Regions from separate parts of the Proteus faecis genome, predicted to be linked through region 1. Evidence: predicted binding sites of a transcription regulator. Region 1 holds the regulator's gene; each other region holds the start of a gene.
The links. The regulator PurR, encoded in region 1, represses purine synthesis genes. The targets are predictions, from matches to a motif close to CANGCAAACGTTTGCNTG.
Positions count from the first base shown of each region.

Region 1 (8,134 bases):
ATAGTATTGTGTTCAATATGAATTGAACGGATAGAATTAATAAGACAACTAATCTCACATAATCAGCTAATAATTTGTTTAATGCCTCAAAATCCGAAAGGAAAATAGATAAAGCGCTGTTAAGCGTTTAGATAAGTATAGATATGTGAATTATTTTTCTCTATAAAATAAATCGGCCATTTTTTATAAAATAGCCGTTTTGAGAATTCTCTTAAAATAGAGGGGGGATTATTCAGTTGCTTGAACTGTGTGTTTGGTAACAGATTTATTACGCTGAATAAAGTAGCCAACTGCCATTGGGATCGCTGTTAACGCCATAATTGCAGTAGTGTTAATCAGGGGATGCTGGCTGATAAATGCAGATACAATAAAGCTAGCTAAACTACAAAGGCCAAGTTGAAGTGCATTTTGTAATGCAGCTGCTTTACCGCTAATTTCAGGATAAGCAGACAAAGCATTAGATACTGCAATTGGATACGATGCGCCATTCATTGCAGCCATAATACAGAACGGAATTAAAATAGTTGTTAATGTCGGTTCAGTAAATTTAGCAACAAGGTATAACGCAGTCATACTGACAGCATAACCAATTAATAACAGTGGTAGTAGCGTTTTACCTGTCATTTTTGACAGTAAAATGCGACAACCATAACCACCCACCATAAATGCAATAGTCTGTGGAATATAACTTAAACCGATATCCTGCGGAGAGTAGCCCATCTTTTCAAGAATGATGGGGGAGCCAGCTAACCAAGCAAAGAAACCTGCACTACAAGACGCGTAAACTAATACGTTACCAGTGTAGAGCGGGGATTTTAATAAAGTCATAAATGAAGCAGAAGATTGGTTTGCATCTGTGACGGATTTTTGTTTAATGTTTTTTAGCATTAACGTCGGTAACATCAGAACTAATGTTACTACCATTAACAGCATAAAAATCATACGCCAGCCACCGTGGTTTAATAATGATGCACCGATTAAAGGCGCAAGTGCTGGTGATAATGCAACCAGTGGCATAATTAACGCAAAAACGCGCTGAGCGCGAGATTCATCAAAACGGTCGATGACAAGAGCTTGCCAAATAACAGCTGCAGAGCAGACGCCGAAAGCTTGTAGGAAGCGCATAGCAAGTAAGCCAGTTGCACTTTCGACCCACAGCATACCAAGACAGCCTAAAGAGAAAAGACTTAAACCAACTAGAAGAATAGGTTTTCGACCGATTTTGTCTGAAAGTGGTCCCCAAAGTAATTGAGCAACAGCAAAGCCAAATAAAAAGATACTTAAGCTATTACTAATAGCACCTTCGCTGATAGAGAGTTCACGTTGCATCATACCAAACGCAGGTAAGTACATATCAATAGCTAAGTAACCTAGCATACTCAAACCTGCTAGGTACACCATAAAGCTCATAGGTGTTTTTGATTGTGTGGAAGTTTTAGAATTCATTTTATTTTCTATGCTATGTAATGTAGAACATTTTATGTATTGTAACTAAGACCTATTTTACTTGTGAAACGGGAATATTTGGTTAATGCTGTGAAAAATTTTCAAAGGAATAAACTCTATGTGGTCAGAATACTCTTTAGAAGTTGTTGATGCAGTCGCAAGAACAGGAAGTTTTAGCTCGGCTGCTCAAGAATTGCACAGAGTGCCATCCGCCGTTAGTTATACTGTTAGGCAACTAGAGGAATGGCTTGCTGTTCCTCTGTTTGAGCGTCGTCACCGTGATGTAGAATTAACCGATGCAGGTAAAATTTTCATCAAAGAAGCACGATCTGTTATCAAAAAAATGAATGACACTCGGCATCTTTGCCAACAAGTTTCTAATGGATGGCGTGGTCAATTCAGTATAGCCGTTGATGGCATTGTTAAACCTGAAAGAACACAACAACTTATTCTCGATTTCTACCGTCATTTTCCGGATATTGAACTGTATGTCTACCCTGAAGTGTTTAATGGCGTATGGGATTCTTTAGTTAATGGTCGTGTCGATTTAGCTATTGGTGCAACAAGAGCTTCACCCATTGGTGAACGTTATAGTTTTCGAGATATGGGATTTATGCCTTGGCGTTGTGTTTGTCATGTTGATCACCCTTTAGCGAAAGCACAACATCCACTAACGGATGATGAAATGCGACCTTATCCAAGTTTATGCTTAGAAGATACATCACGCAGTTTACCAAAGCGTGACACATGGGCGCTAAATAATCAACGTAGAATGGTTGTACCGACATGGGATATGGGGCTTGAATGCTTATTAGCTGGATTATGCGTAGGAATGGTACCTTGGCACCGTGCTGAACCTTTAATTGAACAAGGTACACTGGTTACTTTACAGCTGGCACAGCCATTGCCAGACAGCCCATGCTGCCTGACGTGGGTCGATAAAAGTGAATCGCCTGCTTTGACATGGTTGTTAGATTATCTTGGAGATAGCCAAACCTTAAATGAGGAATGGCTTCGCTAGAAATCAGATAACTGGATAAATAAGAATTAACGGCGGTAGTCGATAAAAGGACCATCGGCAACTGAACGGCGCTCAACTAATCGCGGATGAACTTCGATTGTTTGGGCGTCTTCGCGTTTATTGACGATGCGATCAAGCAACATTGATAATGCCATTTGACCTAAACGCTCTTTTGGCTGATGGACGGTTGTTAGCGCTGGTGTAAAATAACGTGCATTACGAATATTGTCGTAACCCACAATGGAAATATCTAAAGGAACACGCAGACCAAGTTCATCTGCAGCGCAAATTGCGCCCATTGCCATGACATCACCACCACAAAAAACAGCAGTAGGGCGATGTTTTTGATTTAGCATTTGGTACATAGCTTTATAACCAGATTCTGGTTCAAAGTCACCTTGTACAATCCATTCATCTTTTACTGTGATTTTTGCTTCTTCCATGGCTTTTAAGAAACCTTGTAAGCGACCACCACCTGTATTCCGTTCTAATGGACCAGGGATAATACCAATATCACGATGACCTCGCTCAATAAGGTAACGACCTGCGATATAACCACCATGTAAAGCGTTATCGATAATGGTATCTGTAAAGTCACCACGCGCTTTGCCCCAATCCATGACAACCATTGGAATATTACGATAGCCTTCTAAAAGAGTCAGAAGGTGATCGGGATATTCAGAACACATGACTAATAATCCATCAACACGTTTTTGTGCCAGCATGGCTAAATACGCTTTTTGCTTATCAAGATTGTTATGTGAGTTACATAAAATCAGGGTATAGCCTTTGCTATAACAACTATTTTCAACTGCTTCAATCACTTCAGCAAAGTAAGGAGCTTCACTGGACGTGGCTAACAGGCCTATAGATTTTGTGTGATTGACTTTTAAGCTACGCGCAACGGCACTTGGCGAATAATTTAATTCTTTTATAGCGGCCCAAACTGCTGCTCGTGTGTTCTCAGCAACAAAACGGGTTTTGTTGATCACATGAGAAACAGTCGTGGTTGATACGCCTGCGCGTTTTGCCACGTCTTTTATTGTTGCCATGGTGTGGAAAACTCCTGACCTTCATTGGTCTCTTTTATCTAATTTTATGGTTTAACTGCCAGTATAGTCATACATAGGGCAAACACTGGCAATAATTTAGCGATTAGCTGTGAATTTTGTATGATCTAGCTCAAAAGTGAAAGTATTAATCAATGTTATAAATTGTGCACTAGTCGCTATTTTAACAAATTCTGATATGTAATAATAATTAACCATGACAAGGTTATGGTTAATTATGTGTATTATAATCATTTTGAGGGAGAATAGATGGATACGGATCTGAAATTTGGTTTGAGTACAGCAATAGCAGCGCTGGTTATGATTGTTATTTTTTCTACTCTGCTTTTCTAATCATGTTTTAATAAGTACTCGATTAATTTAAGTAATAGATTATCGAATACTGAATATAACAAAGGGCTCAAGGCCCTTTGTTATTATGTCATCAAAAATGAATTTTACTCATTCACCTTTGATTATCACACTAAATTAAGCAAGGTTAGCTTCAACAAATGACCAGTTAACCAATGCCCAGAACTCTTCTAAATATTTAACGCGTGCATTGCGGTAGTCGATATAGTAAGCATGTTCCCATACGTCTACAGTTAACAGAGGTTTGTCTGTGCCTGAAACAGGTGTTGCAGCATTTGATGTGTTAACAATCGCAACTGAACCGTCAGCTTTTTTAACTAACCAAGTCCAACCTGAACCGAAGTTTTTTGCTGCAGCATCATTAAATTGCTTTTTGAATTCTTCAAAAGAGCCAAATGCTTTGTTGATAGCTTCAGCAATTTTACCTGTTGGTGCGCCACCTGCATTTGGTGCTAAGCAGTTCCAGTAGAAAGTGTGGTTCCATACTTGTGCAGCGTTATTGAAAACACCACCATCAGTAGACTTGATGATTTCTTCTAAAGATTTACTTTCTAAATCAGTACCTTTAACTAGGTTATTTAAATTAGTTACATAGGTTTGGTGGTGTTTGCCGTAGTGATATTCTAAAGTTTCTTTAGAGATGTGTGGTTCAAGAGCATCTAACGCATAAGGTAATTTTGGTAATTCGAAAGACATTGCGTACTCCTTTAAACTATCTATTTCGGGTTTTGTGCCTGAAATCATTCCATCAAAATTATTTGAATCGATAGAATGAGGCAAATGAATAACTAAGTTGTTACTATTTTGCTAATTATTTTAACAAAAATCTGCTGAAATAACAGCTAAATATCTTTTATCTATAATTATAAGCTATATAGATTAATTATACTCATAAGAGTATATCCCTCTTGCCTACACGTAAAGTAGCAAAATGGCATTTATAATGAGAGAAGTAAAAAGTACAAATTTCATTCTGTTATGTGGTTATTAGACTGGCAAATAAAATGGGGGGCAGTTCTGGATTGGCAACAAGACATGGTTTTTAAAGCTAAAAATTGTAACTAAAATAAAATATTTATAGTTATGTTAGGCTGTTATTATGTTGTAATTATGATTTCTCCTTTGAAAAGAGTTGGTTTAACTAGGAATTACCTTTATTTTAATTAGCATAGGCCTTGTTTGTAATTCCTAGAAATTATCCTCAAAAAGCTTATTTCATTAACAAGTTATTATTCCATAATAAGCGTATATATCATTTTCACCACGACTAAGAATAGAAATAATGCAAATATTTGGCGAACTCTTGGGATAGGAAGTCGATAAGCGACTTTCACACCGATAGGTGCGAAGAGAATGCTGGTAATACTTATTCCGATAAAGGCAGGTAAATAGATAAAGCCTAAGTAATAGTCATTAATATTTGTTTGACCCCACCCATAAATAATACCCATTATAGTCCCGATAGAGGCAATAATAACGCCGATCATTGATGATGTCGCAATGCATTTACGGGTATTAAATCCCCAATGACTTAAAAGAGGAATGGTGATCGTACCACCTGCAATACCAATAAAACTGGATATAAAGCCAATCAAAGAGCCGCCACTTGTTAACGCTGGTTTTGAAACAGTAGGATCTTTCACGTTTTCAATACGTTCCGCTTCTTTCTTTTTAGTTAATAATCCATAGATGGTATATACCATGAAAATACAGAACACGATTTGTAATATCGTATTTGACATTTTTTGTACCAGAAATGTCCCAACAAGCATACCGATGATAGTGCCGATAGATAATAGAGGAAATTGCTGCCATAAAATGGCTTTGTGTTTGTTATGAGAATACGCTGAAGATGCTGTAGAAAATATAATGACAGAGAAGGAGGTAGATAAGGCAATTTTCATCACCATATCTATTGGAATAGCTTGTTGACTCACAACATACATTACTACCGGAACAATGATTGCACCGCCTCCTATGCCAAGTAGCCCAGCAAAAAAGCCAGTGATACATCCTACTAAAAGAAATAGCAAAATCATGTCCATAATAGTTAATACTCATCAGGTTTTATAACAAACCTATCTATATACATTATATCCTTTTAAGAAGGTAGCGTTTTATCTTAATGTATAAATTATGAAATCTAATGTATTGGTTTTGATGTAAAAGTTGCTTTTTTTCTTCTTTAATATAAAGGATAGTTAGTGATTATGTCGGCGGTAAGATGAAGCACAGTCATAACCATCTGTAACGTATTGATTTATTTTTTATGTATCATGCGTGTTTTTTTATCAGTAATTTCATAGTTTAATACCAACTTATTGTTTTATATCGATAACTAAACTTATATAGAGGTTTCTAATATAAAGTGGTATTCTTCTTTCATGTTTTCCCCTATAAAGCATATCGAATATAAAAGGCTGTAAGGACTTACAAATGACGACTATTGAAAAAATTGAACGCCAGATCAACGAAAACCCAATTATTTTATACATGAAAGGTTCACCAAAATTACCAAGTTGTGGTTTTTCTGCTCAGGCAGTTCAAGCTATCTCTGCTTGTGGTGAGCGTTTTGCGTATGTTGATATCCTGCAAAACCCAGATATTCGTGCAGAATTACCAAAGTATGCACACTGGCCAACCTTCCCACAATTATGGGTAGATGGTGAATTAGTCGGTGGATGTGACATTATTTTAGAAATGTATCAGCGCGGTGAATTACAGAAGTTACTAAAAGAGACTGCTGATAAATATCGTGGTGAAGAAGAAGCACAGTAATTAATTTTTTATCGTTTCGCTATTGAAACGTATAAAAATAATCAGTTCTTCAAGAAAAAGCCAGTTCATTAGTGTGAACTGGCTTTTTCTATTATTCATATATGTATCAGCAAAATTATGGTTTCAAGGTGTAGGCAATGGCCATCCACCAAGCTTTTTCCAGCGGTTAACTAATTCACAAAAAAGTAATGATGTGCGATTAGTATCATATAACGCACCATGTGCTAATTTGCTATCAAAGGGAATACCAGCAGTGATACAGGCTTTAGCTAAAATTGTCTGTCCTAATACTAATCCACTTAAAGCCGCAGTATCAAAAGTGGCAAAAGGGTGAAAAGGGTTACGTTTTAATCCAGCACGTTCAGCTGCTGCCATTACAAAGCTGTGATCAAAATTTGCATTATGAGCCACAATAATGGCGCGATTACAATCTGCATCCTTCATTCCTTTACGCACCATTTTAAAAATGGCATGAAAAGCTTCATATTCACTGACTGCGCCACGTAAAGGGTTGGTTGGATCAATACCTGTAAATTCTAAGGCTGCCGGCTCTAAGTTAGCCCCTTCAAAAGGTTCAACATGAAAATGTAATGTGTTATCAGGTTTTAGCCAACCTTGTTCATCCATTTTTAATGTAATAGCGGCGATTTCAAGCAAACCATCTGTTTTCGCATTAAATCCACCTGTTTCAACATCAATAACTACAGGGTAGTAACCCCGAAAACGGTTACAAAGCTTATTGGGATTATTTATATCAGGCATTAAGTTGTACTTATCCGATAAAAATAAAATATCGGAAATTGATAATCAGTAAGGCCAGAAAGATAACATCTGTATCTTTCTGGTTTTAATAAAATTAGTTACCTAGAGCGTGACTTGCACTTTTATTTTCGATGAGCTCGATTTTATATCCATCAGGATCTTCAACAAAAGCAATAATTGTTGAGCCACCTTTTACTGGGCCTGCATCACGGGTAACATTACCGCCAGCTTGGCGAATGGCTTCACAGGTTGCGGCAACATCATCTACACCTAATGCCACATGCCCAAAAGCGGTTCCCATTTCGTAGCTATTTACACCCCAGTTATAGGTTAATTCGATAACTGCACCAGTGCTTTCATCACCATAACCAACAAAAGCTAACGAGTATTTATATTCCTCATTCTCGCTAGTGCGTAGAAGTTGCATACCTAAAACCTTGGTATAAAAGTCGATAGAACGTTGTAAGTCGCCCACACGGATCATGGTATGAAGTACTCGCATATAAACCTCTTGTGTTTTTTAATGATTAAACCCTACAGATAAACTGATGGCGGGGTACTATAACGCGTTAAAGCCCTAAAGTTCAATTTTACTACGCCTTTAACAGTTCAATAAACTATGTTGTGCAGTTAATATCTCTATTAACTATACTCTATTGTAACAAACAATAGGGAGGGAAAATCAAATGCAGGAACAATTAGAATT
Region 1 covers NZ_JASVWV010000001.1:194,956-203,089, reverse strand. The annotation lists gene punC (purine nucleoside transporter PunC) at 229-1,446, opposite strand; gene punR (DNA-binding transcriptional activator PunR) at 1,565-2,467, shown strand; gene purR (HTH-type transcriptional repressor PurR) at 2,494-3,519, opposite strand; gene cydH (cytochrome bd-I oxidase subunit CydH) at 3,787-3,870, shown strand; gene sodB (superoxide dismutase [Fe]) at 4,006-4,584, opposite strand; gene QSH13_RS00910 (sulfite exporter TauE/SafE family protein) at 5,118-5,933, opposite strand; gene QSH13_RS00905 (Grx4 family monothiol glutaredoxin) at 6,325-6,666, shown strand; gene rnt (ribonuclease T) at 6,790-7,428, opposite strand; gene gloA (lactoylglutathione lyase) at 7,523-7,930, opposite strand; gene QSH13_RS00890 (DUF1289 domain-containing protein) at 8,115-8,134, shown strand, end outside.

Region 2 (8,134 bases), on a different contig from region 1:
GTAATTTGCGGTACACCAACGCCTGTTACGATACGTGTTGTACAAATTGATCCTGGACCAATACCTACTTTAACTGCGCTTACACCAGCATCAGCTAATGCTAAAGCACCTTCTGCAGTTGCAACATTACCACCAATAATAGGTAAGTTAGGATATAAAGCACGAGTATCACGAATACGTTGTAATACACCTTCAGAATGACCGTGAGAAGAGTCAATCAGTAAAACATCTACACCAGCCGCGACTAATGCTGCCACGCGCTCTTCATTACCTGCACCCGCACCAACAGCTGCACCTACACGTAAACGACCGTGTTCGTCTTTACAAGCATTAGGTTTACGTTCTGCTTTTTTGAAATCTTTTACTGTGATCATACCTTTCAGGTGGAAGTGGTTATCAACCACTAACGCTTTTTCTACACGTTTTTCATGCATTTTTTGCATAACGATATCGCGTGCTTCACCTTCTTGTACCGTAACTAAACGTTCTTTAGGTGTCATTACCGCAGTAACGGGTTGGTCTAAATCAGTAACAAAACGAACATCACGGCCAGTAATAATACCAACTAATTCGTTATCATTAGTCACAACAGGATAACCCGCAAAGCCATTGCGTTCAGTCATTGCTTGAACTTCACGTAAAGAAGTTTCCGGTGTTACGGTGATAGGATCAGTGACAACACCACTTTCATGTTTTTTCACGCGACGAACTTCTTCAGCTTGGCGTTCGATAGACATGTTTTTGTGGATAAAACCAATTCCACCTTCTTGAGCTAATGCAATAGCTAAAGGGGCTTCAGTCACAGTGTCCATTGCAGCAGAAAGCATAGGAACATTTAGGCGGATTGTTTCAGTCAGTTGAGTAGATAAGTCGGCAGTATTAGGAAGAACAGTGGAGTGTGCAGGAACTAACAAAACATCATCAAATGTAAGTGCTTCTTTTTTAATTCGTAACATAGCAATATCTCACCAAGGCGGCTTTTAGGAAATAGAAAATATTGCCGCGGCATTATACACACCGAAATCGGTTGCTTCTAGCTTTTTTTCAAAAATTTTATTGACCCTACCACTAACTTAGGTAGTATCAATCAATTAAGTCTTTGTTTTAAAATTTGATCTGGCTCACATGACACTACCGATAAACAATAATATTTTTACTGTTAGCCGTCTAAATAAGACCGTTCGCCAGTTATTAGAAATGGAAATGGGTCGCATTTGGATCAGTGCTGAAATTTCCAATTTTACTCAGCCCTCTTCTGGTCACTGGTATTTTACGTTAAAGGATACTAATGCCCAAATTAGAGCTGCGATGTTTCGTGGGCAAAATACTAAAGTAACTTTTCGCCCTCAGCATGGTCAGCAAGTCTTAGTTCGCGCAACAATTACCTTGTATGAACCACGAGGCGATTACCAATTGATTGTTGAAAGTATGCAACCAGCTGGTGACGGACTTCTACAACAACAATTTGAACTATTAAAACAAAAACTCAGTGCAGAAGGATTATTTGATGCCATTTACAAAAAACCGTTGCCATCACCAGCAAAACAAATCGGGGTCATCACATCTTCAACGGGTGCAGCATTACACGATATTTTAAATATTCTTCGCCGTCGTGATCCTTCATTACCTGTGCTTATCTACCCTACTGCTGTTCAAGGTATTGAAGCGCCTATGCAGATTGTTCATGCCATCGAACTTGCTAATCGCCGTAAAGAGTGTGATGTTTTAATTGTTGGCCGTGGTGGTGGTTCATTAGAAGATCTCTGGGCGTTTAATGATGAACGTGTTGCTCGTGCTATTTTTGCCAGTGAAATTCCAATTGTGAGTGCAGTTGGTCATGAAACCGATGTGACCATTGCTGATTTTATTGCCGACCTTAGAGCACCAACCCCCTCTGCTGCGGCAGAACTCATTAGTCGTAACAAACTTGAGCTATTGCGCCAATTACAATCGCAACAACAACGCCTCGAAATGGCAATGGATTACTATTTAGCGAAAAAACTTCGTGCAATAACACAGCTCCATCATCGTTTGCAGCAACAGCATCCTCATTTACGCCTTGCTCGTCAGCAAAATGTATTAGCTTCCACACAACAGCGTTTAGTTTCTAGTTTTCAACGACTATTTCAAGCCAAGCAACATCAACAAATACAACTACAAAAACGCCTTAACTACCAAGAACCTAGCTCCCAAATTCAGGCATTACTTCGTCAACAACAACTGTTGATTTACCGTATGCGAGAAAGTATTTCACAACAGTTATCTCGTCAACGTGAACAGTTTGCAATTAGCTGTTCTCGATTAGAAAGTGTGAGCCCTCTCGCAACACTTTCTCGCGGTTACAGTATTAGTGAAACAGTGTCTGGAGAGGTGCTGAAAAATACTAAACAAGTAAAAGTGGGTGATCCACTAAAAACCCGTGTTGAAGATGGCTGGATCACTAGTGAAGTAGTTAAAACACAAAAAATAAGAACAAAACGTAAAACAACCACTAAAAGTGATAATTAACCTTCATTGCTGATTTAATTTCATACAAAAGAAAGACGGCATCAAAATCATATTTGATGCCGTCTTTTATTATTTATCTATTCAGATGGTATTTTTAGATAATTATCATTGAATACTAAAAACGCACTTCTCCTGCAAACAAGTAACTTCTACCGCGAGCGGTCTGTGTGTTAGCCCCCGGATCTTGCATAATTGGTGATGAATTACTTCTATCAAGTGCATTAGAATAATTTTTATTCATTAAATTATGCACAGCAAATTTCAATGAGACATTTTTATTAATTTGATAATTACTGTAAACGTCAATTATCGTTGGGATTTTTTCTTGCTCTACCATAGGTACTATACCTAAATCGTAGTCTATTCCTTCCGGTGCAGATTTACGTGATTTACCTGTTATTTGGATCACTGTGCCTAATTCTAATGACCGGTCATCAAAGAAGCGAACACCAGTATCAATAGTGGCATAATATTTAGGAAGTTCTGAAGCCGGAGTTTGTCCAAAATCTAAACTCGCAATTGATGTGGGTTGTGAAGTGCGTTGATCACTATAGGAAAGGTTAGCGTAAAATATCCCTGCATCATAATTAGCTTGTAACTCATAACCACGCAAAGTCACAGGATCGATACTGTTAGTATGAAGATGAATATTACCATCATTTTCCATATTGGCGTAGTCATCCAATGTTAGTGAATCATCCGCTCTACAACGGATCCCTCCTTTACACACGATAAAAGATTCACTAGAAATATAATTTTTGATCTTGGTGTGATACCACAATCCTTTAAATCGTAAGCTATCCCCTTCAATAATTAAATCAGGACGATAACTATTAAATCCAAGTTGGAATGTATCAGCCTTTTCACTCTTTAAATATGGGTTCATTGACGCACCACCTTCATTGGCAAAGAAGATCTCTTGTGAAGTTGGCGCTCTCATAGTGTAAGCATAACTTGCAAAAGGCTGAAATTCAGGAATAATTTCAGCTGCAATTAGCATTCCCGGCTCCCAATTTCTATCATGGCGATTAAGATCCATTGCACCTTCAGGGAAACACGCATCACGGCTAGCACACGCCGGTTTATGTCCTTTTATATTGTAATCCACATAATTTAAATTGAGATCTAACGTATAAATGTCATATTCAAATTTCATTTGTGAAAAGAAGCTGGTTAAATTATTTTTCCCTTTAGGTGCAAACGCGTTATTTTCAACCATATTGTTTGCTTGCCAAGCATCTGTCGATGGGGCAATAACGCTACGTTTATATTCTGTAAACATTAACTTTGAACCTAATGTAAATGCCATATCTAATTCACCATAATTAAAACGACTAGTATTTTTAGCCACTAATGAATCAGAGATATTTTCTGCATTTGCATTACGCAAGCTCATTAAAGAATCACCTTCAAATTTTTGAGATGCTTGGCTGTGACTTAAGCGAATTTCACTATCAAAAAGGTCATTTAATGGCGTATAGCGATATTTTGCATAATAATCTTTGGCATCAATTTTACGCCTATTAAAATTATTATTATAAAATCGACCACTTAATTCTAATTCATGAGAGTCATTAGGTTTAATATTAATTTTCGCCAATTCTGAATGTGGTTTTTGATTAAAGTGTTTATTAGTGGCAAATTCTTCACTATTAAATCCTGCACCATTCTTATAAGACGATTCTATTTTATGTCCACTTAAAGCAAGCATTGCGCCAACTGAACCATCATCATTAAATAGGGAACGTTGCCCAGCAAAAGCAACCATACCGTTATAACCTAGACCATTCGTACCACCAGCAGCTTTACTTCTTACTCCCCATGAATTCCCTTTAAATAAAACATCTTCTACACCAATAGTTTTAAAGTTAGCGCTACCTGCCAAGGCATTGATGCTATTTTCACCATCTTGTTGGCCTCGCGAAATATCCACTTGAACAATAAAGTTTGGGTCAAGCATGCTATTAAATTGGTTATATGGTTGGCCGCCATGGCTAATTTGACTAGGTGATGTGCTATATGTTGTTTGTGTGACACCATCCACCATCATATTCACACGCCCAAAACCACTAAGCCCGCGAATATTGACACTAACGCCCGGTTGACTTACATCCATTTGAGTATACGTTCCTGGCGTTGAACGTAATGCTTGTTCTACAGATTCAAGATTATTAATTTCACCAATAGCGCTATAAGCCCCCGGTTTTCCCAATGCTTTTTGTTCTGGTGTTTCTTTTTGTGCTGATGAAACTTTTAAGCTACTAAATTGAACTGCTTTATCTGTTTCAGATGCGATGACAAAATGATTAACACCCGAAAATAAAATAAGAGTGCTAAGTATTTTCCTTGTAACTTTCATAATAAACCTATTCTTTATTTTTATTTAAATAGGCTCACGTTGCTTTATATAAATATAAAGTGATTAAACTAGAAAATATTATTATTGTTATATTCGTTTTAAATAATAGCACTGTCCCTCTTAAAGAGAGACAGGCTAAATTATTAAACTGATTTATTATACCGATTATTCTATTTTATATTTTGAGTTTTAAAATAGACGTCAGGCTGTTCTAACATCAGAATAAAGGCATATTCTTTTGCTGTATCACGTAAACGATTAAAACGTCCTGATTTGCCACCATGCCCTGCACTCATATTAGTATCAAGCAATAGTAGGTTATTATCTGTTTTTAATTCACGTAATTTAGCAACCCATTTTGCAGGCTCCCAATATTGTACTTGTGAGTCATGTAATCCTGTTGTGACTAATAAATGAGGATAGTCCTTAGCAACCACATTATCGTATGGGCTATACGATTTTAAGCGGAAATAAACTTCTTTATCCGCAGGATCCCCCCACTCTTCATATTCCCCTGTTGTTAAAGGAATTGAAGCATCGAGCATTGTTGTCACAACGTCCACGAATGGAACTTGAGATACCACACCACGGTATAATTCTGGTGCCATATTCACAACGGCGCCCATTAATAATCCTCCCGCACTGCCTCCCATTGCATAAACATGTTTAGGTGCTCCATAACCTTTGGCAATTAGGTATTTAGTGGCATCAATAAAGTCAGTAAAAGTATTAACTTTATGTTCCATTTTACCTTGGTTATACCAACGCTTACCTAATTCACCACCACCACGCACATGCACAATCGCATAAACAAAGCCTCTGTCTAACAAACTTAAACGAGGTGAGCTAAATGAAGGATCAATGCTACTACCGTAAGAGCCATAGCCATAAATTAAGATAGGGTTTTCACCTTTCTTAAATAAATCTTTGCGATAAACCAATGATACAGGAACTTCAACACCATCTTGTGCTTTTACCCAAATACGCTCACTTTCATACAGATCGCGTTCAAAGCCTTTTACTTCTTGTTGTTTAAGTAACTGCTTTTGATGCGTTTGCATATTCCATTGATAAGTTGAAGACGGCGTTGTCATAGAAGTATAACCAAAGCGAAGCTCTTCGCTATCTGCTTGCGGGTTAAACCCTAGCCATGCCATATAAACAGGATCGTCAAACGTAACATAAGTTGATTGACCTGTTTTCCAATCAATCTGGCGTAATAACACGAGACCTTGTTTTCTTTCTTCAACAACCAACCAGCGATTAAAGAGATCAAAACCTTCTAAATCGACATCTTTTTGTGGTGCAATAACAGTTTCCCAAGGCTTATCGATTGACGCGGTTTTATAAAGGCCAAATAGTTCACTCTCATGATTCGAACGAATATAGAATTCGCCATTGAAATGCTCGATATCATATTCACGCCCTTCTTGACGAGCAGAGAAAACAACCATCGGTTTTTCTGGCGCATTTGCGTCAATTAAACGTGATTCTGAGGTTGTTGAACTTTCAATAGAGACCAGAATGTAATCTTCAGATTTACTTTTACCCATCCATGTATAAAAGCGATCATCGTTTTCTTCGAAGATTTTGACATCTTGTTTACGATCAGTGCCATATTGATGGCGATAGATTTGATAAGGCAGTAGCGTTTGCGGATCTTTATCAACATAAAATAGTGTTTTGCTATCATTTGCCCATACTAAGTTTGCTGAGATATTGGTTAACACATTCTCTTTCCATACATTATCCGATAAATCTTTATAGGCAACATTATAGTTTCTACGCCCTTCTTTATCTTCAGCAATAGCAATACGTTTGTTATCTGGGCTAATTGTCAGATCACCTAATTGATAGAATTCGTGCCCTTTAGCACGTTCGTTTCCATCAACGAGAACCTCCCATTCACCTTCACTATTTACTGGTTTACGCTGATAAATAGGGAAATTTTTACCTTCTTGATAAATAGTACGATACGTATATCCGTTATAAATATAAGGCACTGATTCATCGTTTTGAGCCATACGGCTTACCATCTCATTGAAGAGTGTTTCCTCAAGGGCGTTACCTTCTTTCATCACTGATTCAGTATAAGCATTTTCTGCATTCAGATAATCGAGCACTTTGGGATCTTTACGTGAATCATCTCGTAACCAATAATAATTGTCGGTACGCGTATCTCCATGCGCTGTCATCACGTGAGGTATTTTATTTGCTTTTGGTGGCATCACTAGGGAGTCCTTCTGATTTTGAGCCAATGCAGGTGTTGCTGAAATTAACAATGCCATGATCGCACTCGTTAATTTTAACGTCATCCGTTTTTTTGTTGCGATTAACATAATGTTTATTTCCTTTTAACCTGTCGTTAGAACATTAGTGTAGAAAACTCAATTGGCATTTCAACCATTATTTTACCTTTCGACAATAACTCGAGAGGCGGTGTAGGCAAGGGTTCAGCACGTTTGAGTACTCTTTGTGCTTCTCTGTCTAAAGAACGCACGCCACTACTGAGAATTAATTCACTCGATATAACATAACCTTGTTCATCAACAATAAAGCGCACTTTAGAGATACCTGTTCTACCTTTGTTTTTTGCTTCTTCAGGATAGTCTTTATAGCGATTAAGGTGCCCTTTTGTTTTAGATTGCCATAATGCTAACGCGCTTTCTGAACTATCTGAATCGCTGTCATAATTTGCACTAACATCATTAGATTGCTGTTTCGCCGCAGAGCGACTACTTGAAGGTGCTGATTGGCTAGACACATCTTCACTAACAGTAGGTGCTGGTTTTACAGGCGAAGTAACAGGTATCGTTTTAGCTGTCTGCTCAATATTGACTCTTTTTTTCGGCTTTTCGAACAAAATATCTGCATTTTCATTCACAACCAGATCGGGTTGTTTTTCAGCAATATCTTGCTCTACCTTTTTTTGGCTTGCCACTGCCAGTTGTTGATCGACGCCTATAACCTGTGTTTCATCGCTGATTGCTTGTACGTTTTCACTTAAGCTCATCATTACAGCTAATTCGGGCTCTTGTATAAATACCGCCTTCTCTTTATTGAAATAAAAATAAGCTATGACAAAAACAGCATGTACACCGATAGCTAAAATCAATGCCTTAAAACTATAAAGCTGAAATTTTGGTATTTGATCCATACAAGATGAAATAATCATATTCGTGTTATCAAGAAATTAAGGTAATGCAACAGGTGTTATCCAAAGATAATCCGCATGAACTGAAGTAATATCACTTCCCTTTTCCACCA
Region 2 covers NZ_JASVWV010000003.1:27,499-35,632, forward strand. The annotation lists gene guaB (IMP dehydrogenase) at 1-956, opposite strand, end outside; gene xseA (exodeoxyribonuclease VII large subunit) at 1,126-2,508, shown strand; gene QSH13_RS05740 (TonB-dependent receptor) at 2,624-4,867, opposite strand; gene QSH13_RS05745 (S9 family peptidase) at 5,038-7,206, opposite strand; gene QSH13_RS05750 (energy transducer TonB) at 7,233-8,024, opposite strand; gene QSH13_RS05755 (ChaN family lipoprotein) at 8,061-8,134, opposite strand, start outside.
Region 2: the regulator PurR is predicted to act here: its motif matches at 1,017-1,034, upstream of guaB (IMP dehydrogenase).

Region 3 (8,134 bases), on a different contig from region 1:
CACATTATTGCCAGCACCTACTATTTCCACTATTTCAGTACAAGGTGAGTTAACACAAACACTTTTAAAGCAACTTATTCATCTTGTTTATGATGTGCGTCGTGATGATGCACCATTACGAAAAGTGGCAGGAATAAAAGGAGAATTTGACAAATTACGCAAATTTTATCCTGTACGCCGTGAGTGGTCTTCATTGCACGTCATTTGTGATAATCAAATCACGGTTGATACATTAAATGCAATTGGCTTTAGTGCGACATATAAAAGTGCTACACACAAATAATAAAGCAAAATATTATTTTGAAAATTTTATGGTATTGGAGGATATCTTATGGGAGAAGGTTGGAATATTGCAGTTGTTGGTGCAACAGGCGCTGTTGGTGAAGCGATTTTAGAACTGCTACAAGAGCGTGAATTTCCCATTGGTGAATTAACTGCAATCGCAAGTGAAGATAGCATTGGGAAATCCGTGCGTGTAAACAGTAAAAGTGTTGCAGTTCAAGGTATTAACAATATCGAGTGGGCTGATATTCAGTTGGCTTTTTTTGCCGCGCCAACAGAAATCAGTGCGCAATACGCACAACAAGCAGCTGATGCTGGCTGTATTGTTATTGATTGTAGTGGCATCTTTGCAATGGATTGGGATGTGCCGTTGGTTGTTCCCGGTGTGAACAGTGCAATGCTAGCGGAATATCGTACTCGTAATATTGTTTCTATTGCTGATAGCATGGTGAGCCAATTATTACGTGCTATTAATCCATTAACAGAATCAGCGGGTTTAACGCGTCTTAGCGTGACAAATTTAATGTCTGTTTCCCGTTTTGGAAAACAAGCCGTAGATGAACTGGCAGGGCAAAGTGCTCGTTTACTTAACGGTATTCCTCCTGAATTAGGTCGTTTTAATAAGCAGTTAGCATTTAACATTTTACCTTTAATGGTTGATGACGAAGGCTCTATACAAGAAGAGCGTCGTATGGTTGATCAAATTCGTAAAATTTTACAAGATGAAGGCTTGCCAATTTCTGTTTCTACACTGCAAGCGCCTGTTTTCTATGGTAATGCACAGTCAGTACAATTAGAAACGTCACGTCCAATGGGAAGTGATGAAGCGCGTGAAACATTACAAGAAAATGAAGATCTTAATATCAGTGATGAAAATGACTTTCCAACTCAAGTCACTGATGCATCTGGTAATGTGAGTTTAAATTTAGGCTGTTTCCGTAATGATTATGGTATGCCAGAAGCTTTACAATTTTGGTCAGTAGCAGATAACGTGCGCTTTGGTGGGGCATTAATGGCTGTTGAAGTGGCAGAGCAATTAGTGCAGGAGCAGTTTTACTAATGAATGCGCAAGTGAGTGCTGAAGTGACAGAACAACCCTTGACTAAGTCAGCGGTTACTTCTGAAAGCACAACAATCAAAATTGCTTTAGGCGTTGAATATGATGGTAGCCGCTATTATGGCTGGCAACGCCAAAATGAAGTGCGCAGTGTGCAAGAACGGTTAGAAAAAGCTCTTTCACAGGTGGCTAATGAGCCTATATCTGTGTTTTGTGCGGGAAGAACTGATGCTGGCGTCCATGCAACGGGGCAAGTTGTCCATTTTGAAACAACTGCGCACCGCAAAGATCCCGCATGGACTATGGGGGTTAATACTCATTTACCGGCGGATATTGCTGTACGTTGGGTCAAAACTGTGTCTGATGATTTTCATGCTCGCTTTAGCGCAACGGCAAGACGTTATCGCTATGTGATTTTTAATCATCGTTATCGTCCTGCTATTTTGTCATCTGGAGTGACACATTTTCATTATCCTTTAGATGCTGAACGTATGCACCAAGCTGCGCAATGTTTACTTGGTGAAAACGATTTTACTTCTTTTAGAGCGGTTCAATGTCAATCGCGAACGCCATGGCGTAATGTTATGCATGTCAATGTTTCTCGATATGGTGACTATGTTGTTGTGGATATTAAAGCGAATGCATTTGTTCATCATATGGTGAGAAATATTGTTGGCAGCCTTTTAGAAATAGGGTGTGGCAATCAGGATATTACTTGGATGGCTGAATTATTAGCTTTAAAAGACAGAACTAAAGCGGCAGCAACAGCTAAAGCGAATGGATTGTATTTAGTCTCTGTCGATTATCCTGATCATTTTGAATTACCAAAACCTGCAATGGGTCCACTATTTTTAGCGGATAATCCTATTGAAATATCTCAATCATAAAGACACCCAGTTTTCTGAGGATTTATGGAAATATTAACACAATTTGTTGATTTAATTAAGTTTCTAATTGATTTTATTTTACATATTGATGCGCATTTAGCGGAGCTTGTTGCACAATATGGTACATGGGTCTATGCCATTTTGTTTCTGATTGTTTTTTGTGAAACAGGGTTGGTGGTAACGCCTTTCTTACCCGGAGACTCCTTATTATTTGTTGCTGGCGCTTTAGCTTCACTAGAAACTAATGATGTGAATGTTCATATTATTGTTTTACTGCTACTTTGTGCTGCCATTTTAGGGGATGCTGTTAACTATTCTATTGGGCGACTTTTTGGTGAAAAACTATTTAGTAAGCCCGATTCAAAGATTTTCCGTCGTGAATATCTAGATAAAACCCATGCTTTTTATGAAAAGCATGGTGGTAAAGCAATAATTTTGGCAAGATTTGTGCCGATTATCCGAACTTTTGCACCATTCGTTGCAGGAATGGGTAAAATGTCATATCGTCACTTTGCCTTTTATAATGTTACTGGGGCAATTGTATGGGTACTGCTATTTACTTATGCAGGATACTTTTTTGGTGACTTAGATATAGTTCAAAAGAACTTAAAATTGCTAATTGTTGCCATTATTGTTATTTCTATTTTACCGGGCGTTATTGAGATCTTACGCCATCGCAGAGCGAGTGCAAAAGCGAAGAAAGAAAGTGATAACAAAGAGGTTTGAGCAGTTATCACAAGTTTTTGCCGTAGAATAGCCATAATAAAGAGATGCGCTGAAATTCAGTAAGCGGTATCATCATAAACTTTGCTAACCACACAGCCAGTGTATTGTGGTTGATACGCTAACAATAATTTTACTGGCGAAGGTCAGATTCAGACGAAAAGGTCCATTAATGAGCTGGATTGAAAAAATTCTAAACAAAAGCACTATCACAAGTTCACGTAAAGCCAATATTCCAGAAGGAGTATGGACTAAATGTGACAGCTGTGGGCAGGTACTCTATCGCGCAGAATTAGAGCGTAATTTAGAGGTTTGCCCTAAATGTGATCACCATATGCGCATTTCAGCGCGCCGTCGCCTTGAGACTTTCCTTGATACAGGAAGCACTACAGAATTAGGTAGCGAATTAGAACCTAAAGATATTCTAAAATTCCGCGACTCTAAAAAATATAAAGACAGAATTAGTGCTGCTCAAAAACAAACGCAAGAAAAAGATGCATTAGTTGTTATGAAAGGAACGCTGAAAAAGATGCCAGTTGTTGCTGCATCCTTTGAATTTGCGTTTATGGGTGGTTCAATGGCTTCTGTTGTGGGGGCTCGTTTTGTTCGTGCTGTTGAACAAGCACTAGAAGATAACTGTCCATTAGTTTGCTTCTCTGCAAGTGGTGGCGCTCGTATGCAAGAAGCGCTGATGTCATTAATGCAAATGGCAAAAACGAGTGCAGCATTAGCAAAAATGCAGGAGCGTGGCTTACCTTATATTTCCGTCATGACAGACCCTACAATGGGCGGTGTTTCTGCAAGTCTTGCAATGTTAGGTGATATCAACGTTGCTGAACCTAAAGCACTAATTGGTTTTGCTGGTCCTCGTGTTATCGAACAAACAGTACGTGAAAAACTACCTGCTGGTTTCCAGCGTAGTGAGTTTCTGTTAGAAAAAGGGGCGATTGATATGATTATTCGCCGCCCTGAAATGCGTGATGAGCTAGCTGAATTACTGGCTAAGCTGACTCAGTATGATTTAGTCGAAGATGAAGATGAAATCATTAGTGAAGAAATGATTGCTGATGAAATTGAGTCTACAGACAACGAGCCAGAAATTAACATCGAAACGAATAAAAAAGAAGATGTCTAATATCATAACTGCTCCTAAAGCCACATCGCCTTTGTCGGTGTGGCTTTCTTATCTTGAACACTTACACTCCAGTGCCATTGATATGGGGTTAGAGCGAGTAGGCAAGGTAGGAAAAGTATTAAACGTGTTACGTCCCGCACCTAAGGTAATTACTGTCTCAGGTACAAATGGAAAAGGCACAACCTGTCATATGCTAGAGTCAATCTTGATGGCATCAGGATTGAAAGTCGGCGTTTATAGTTCCCCTCATCTTGTTCGTTATACAGAACGCGTTCGTATCCAAGGCAAAGAGCTCTCCGAAAGTGCTTTTTGCGAAGTTTTTGCAGAAATTGAACAAGCTAGAGGCGATATTTCGCTGACCTTTTTTGAATATGGCACTTTAGCTGCGCTGAAGTTATTTCAACAAGCACAACTTGATGTCGTTATTCTTGAAGTAGGATTAGGTGGTCGGTTAGATGCGACAAATATCGTTGATGCGGACGTTGCTGCTATTACAAGTATTGCCCTCGATCATACTGATTGGTTAGGTGCCGATAGGGAGCATATTGGTCACGAGAAAGCTGGTATTTTTCGATCCAATCACTATGCTGTTGTAGGTGAACCGGATATGCCTCATTCCATAGCCCAAGTTGCTAATGAAAAACAAGCTAAGCTTTTTCGCCGAGGAGCAGATTGGTCTTTTGCTATTGAAGGTGAGCATTGGCATTGGCATTGTGTTGACTGTGAATTTGATGCATTACCAATCCCTAATATTCCGCTAGCCAATGCTGCAACTGCAATGGGTGTTATTCGTTGCTTACTCCAATCTGATGATAAAATCAGCCAAGCAATAACACAGCACAGTATTGTTGAAGGTATGTCTCGTGCTCAATTGCCGGGGCGTTTTCAGGTAATTTCGCAACATCCTCTGGTTATCTTTGATGTGGCTCATAATCCTCATGCTGCAGGATATTTAGCGGAAAAATTATCACAATTACCGAAAAAATCTGATACTCAAGTACGTATTGTTGTTGGTATGCTGGGCGATAAAGATATTGCAGGAACATTAGCGTGCTTAACACCATTAGCTGATCATTGGTATGTTGCTCCACTTAATGAATTTCGTGGTGCTTCTGCTGAGGTGTTAGCTCAGCATCTTGAGAAACCAATGGTATTCGATAGTGTTGAAAATGCATGGCAACAAGCCATCTCTGATGCTGCACCTAACGATATTGTTGTGGTTTGTGGTTCATTTCATACAGTCGCACATGTAATGGAACTTTTGGAAAAGGAGCGTGTGGGTGGCAAGTAAATTTCAAAATCGCTTAGTCGGTGCCGTTGTATTGGTGGCAGTAGGGGTTATTTTTTTACCTGCTCTACTCGACGGCGATAAGAAATATAACGAAGACCAGTTCGCCTCTATTCCTTTAGTACCCAAACCAGGTGATGAGCAAGAAATAGAATCTATCGCCCCGATAGAGCAAACCTCTGTGCCTTCGACTCCATCAGAAGGTGCATCTGAAGGTATGATTTCTGAAGCAGTGACTGGCGTTGAGCAACCTGCCGTTACAACCCCTGAATCACCTGCTGTTGTACCTGTTACACCAGTAGAACCATCACCACAACCAACCCCTACACCAGAGCCTCCTGCTGTGGTTACGCCACCGGTACAACCATCCACACCGCCAGTGCAAGAAACTAAGCCACCAAAAGGTGAGGCTTGGGTTGTTCAATTGGGTGCGTTGAAAAATGCGGCGAAGGTAGAAGAAATTATTGCGAAAATGCATTTCTCAGGTTATCCAGTATATACCGTACCCGCTCGCCCAGTTGCAGGACAAGTAACTCGAATTTACATTGGTCCTAGTGCATCTAAGTCAGAATTACAGGCTATTTTGCCTCATTTAAAAGAGCTTACTGGGTTACAAGGTGAGGTAAGAGCATATAAGCCTTAATTTTTTCTAAACGAGTCATCAGATGAGTGATGTAACAAAGCGTTAACTTATTGCGGCGATTATGATTTTTCATATCGCCGTAAATTATTTTGAAATTAGCGAAAATTAGCATTACGCAAACGTTTTCGTTTTCTGTTAGAATGCTTCCGTATTAATGCGGAGCATCATTATTGGATAAAAAATTTATGGTCTGGATAGATTACGCCATCATTGCCATTATTGGTTTTTCCGCATTAGTCAGCCTGATCCGTGGCTTTGTTCGTGAAGCATTGTCACTCATCACCTGGGGTTGTGGTTTCTTTGTTGCTAGTCAGTTTTATCCTTATCTTGCCGTCTATTTTACCCGGTTTGAAGATGAGCTGGTTCGTAACGGGATTGCAATAGTCACGTTATTTATTGCGACACTGATTGTCGGTGCTGTAGTGAATTATGTGATTAGCTCTCTTGTTCAACGCACAGGGTTATCAGGTACAGATCGTGTATTGGGGGTCTGTTTCGGGGCTTTAAGAGGCGTGCTGATAGTTTCAGCATTACTTTTTGTTTTAGGCGCGTTTACGCCTATGGCAGATAGCGCTGATTGGCAACGTTCTGAACTTATTCCTCAATTCAACCATATTATTAGGTGGTTCTTTGACTACCTACAAAATGCGTCAAGTTTCGTGTCGGAGAGAATATAACCTCTCCGTCTGGCTGATGAGGATCTATTCATGTGCGGTATTGTCGGTATCGCTGGAGCTAATCCAGTAAACCAATCAATTTATGATGCGTTAACGGTGTTACAACACCGAGGTCAAGATGCAGCAGGCATTGCAACGATAGACGGTAACAATGGTTTCCGTCTTCGTAAAGCAAACGGACTGGTTAAAGATGTGTTCGAAACCCGTCATATGTTGCGTTTAAAAGGTACTATCGGGATAGGGCATGTCCGTTATCCAACAGCGGGTAGTTCTAGTGCATCAGAAGCGCAGCCTTTTTATGTGAATTCCCCTTTTGGTATTACGTTGGCGCATAATGGTAATTTAACCAATGCGCATTTATTACGTCGCCAATTATTTGAAACAGCGCGTCGCCATATCAATACCACCTCTGATTCTGAAATCCTGCTTAATGTATTGGCATATGAATTAGACCGTTTTGACCATTTCCCGCTTGAGCCTGATAATATTTTTGCAGCCGTTGCAGCAATGCATAAAAAACTCCGCGGTGCTTATGCTTGTGTTGCTTTGATCATCGGTCACGGTTTACTGGCTTTTCGTGATCCTTTTGGTATCCGTCCGTTAGTATTGGGTAAACGTACTTTAGATGATGGTCGCCATGAATATATGGTCGCATCTGAAAGTGTTGCGCTTGATACTTTAGGTTTTGAATTCTTACGTGATGTTGCGCCGGGTGAGGCGATTTATATCACAGAGCAAGGGCAACTGTTTACTCGCCAATGTGCCGAAAATCCGCAGTTAATTCCTTGTTTATTTGAGTATGTTTATTTTGCTCGCCCTGATTCCTTTATCGATAAAATTTCGGTTTATAATGCACGTTTACGTATGGGGCAGAAATTAGGCGCTAAAATTGCCAAAGAGTGGGATGATTTACAGATTGATGTTGTGATCCCCATTCCTGAAACATCTTGCGATATTGCCTTAGAAATTGCGCATATTCTCAATAAACCTTATCGCCAAGGTTTTGTCAAAAATCGCTATGTTGGTCGTACTTTTATTATGCCAGGTCAGCAAGAGCGCCGTAAGTCAGTGAGACGTAAACTGAATGCAAATCGCGCAGAATTTCGTGATAAAAATGTTCTGTTGATTGATGATTCTATTGTACGTGGTACAACGTCAGAGCAAATTGTCGAACTTGCAAGAGAAGCGGGTGCGAAGAAAGTCTATTTTGCTTCAGCTGCGCCAGAAGTTCGCTTCCCGAATGTGTATGGCATTGATATGCCAAATGCCAATGAGCTTATTGCGCATGGACGTGAGGTGGATGAAATTCGTAAATTAATTGGTGCTGATGGACTTATTTTCCAAGATCTCACTGATTTAATCGCTGCGGTACAAGAAGAGAATCCTGATATTAATCAGTTTGAATGTTCTGTATTTGACGGTGTTTATATTACGAAAGATAT
Region 3 covers NZ_JASVWV010000015.1:8,782-16,915, reverse strand. The annotation lists gene pdxB (4-phosphoerythronate dehydrogenase PdxB) at 1-283, shown strand, start outside; gene QSH13_RS15690 (aspartate-semialdehyde dehydrogenase) at 332-1,342, shown strand; gene truA (tRNA pseudouridine(38-40) synthase TruA) at 1,342-2,226, shown strand; gene QSH13_RS15680 (DedA family protein) at 2,251-2,952, shown strand; gene accD (acetyl-CoA carboxylase, carboxyltransferase subunit beta) at 3,122-4,084, shown strand; gene folC (bifunctional tetrahydrofolate synthase/dihydrofolate synthase) at 4,077-5,375, shown strand; gene dedD (cell division protein DedD) at 5,365-6,015, shown strand; gene cvpA (colicin V production protein) at 6,201-6,692, shown strand; gene purF (amidophosphoribosyltransferase) at 6,723-8,134, shown strand, end outside.
Region 3: the regulator PurR is predicted to act here: its motif matches at 6,128-6,145, upstream of cvpA (colicin V production protein).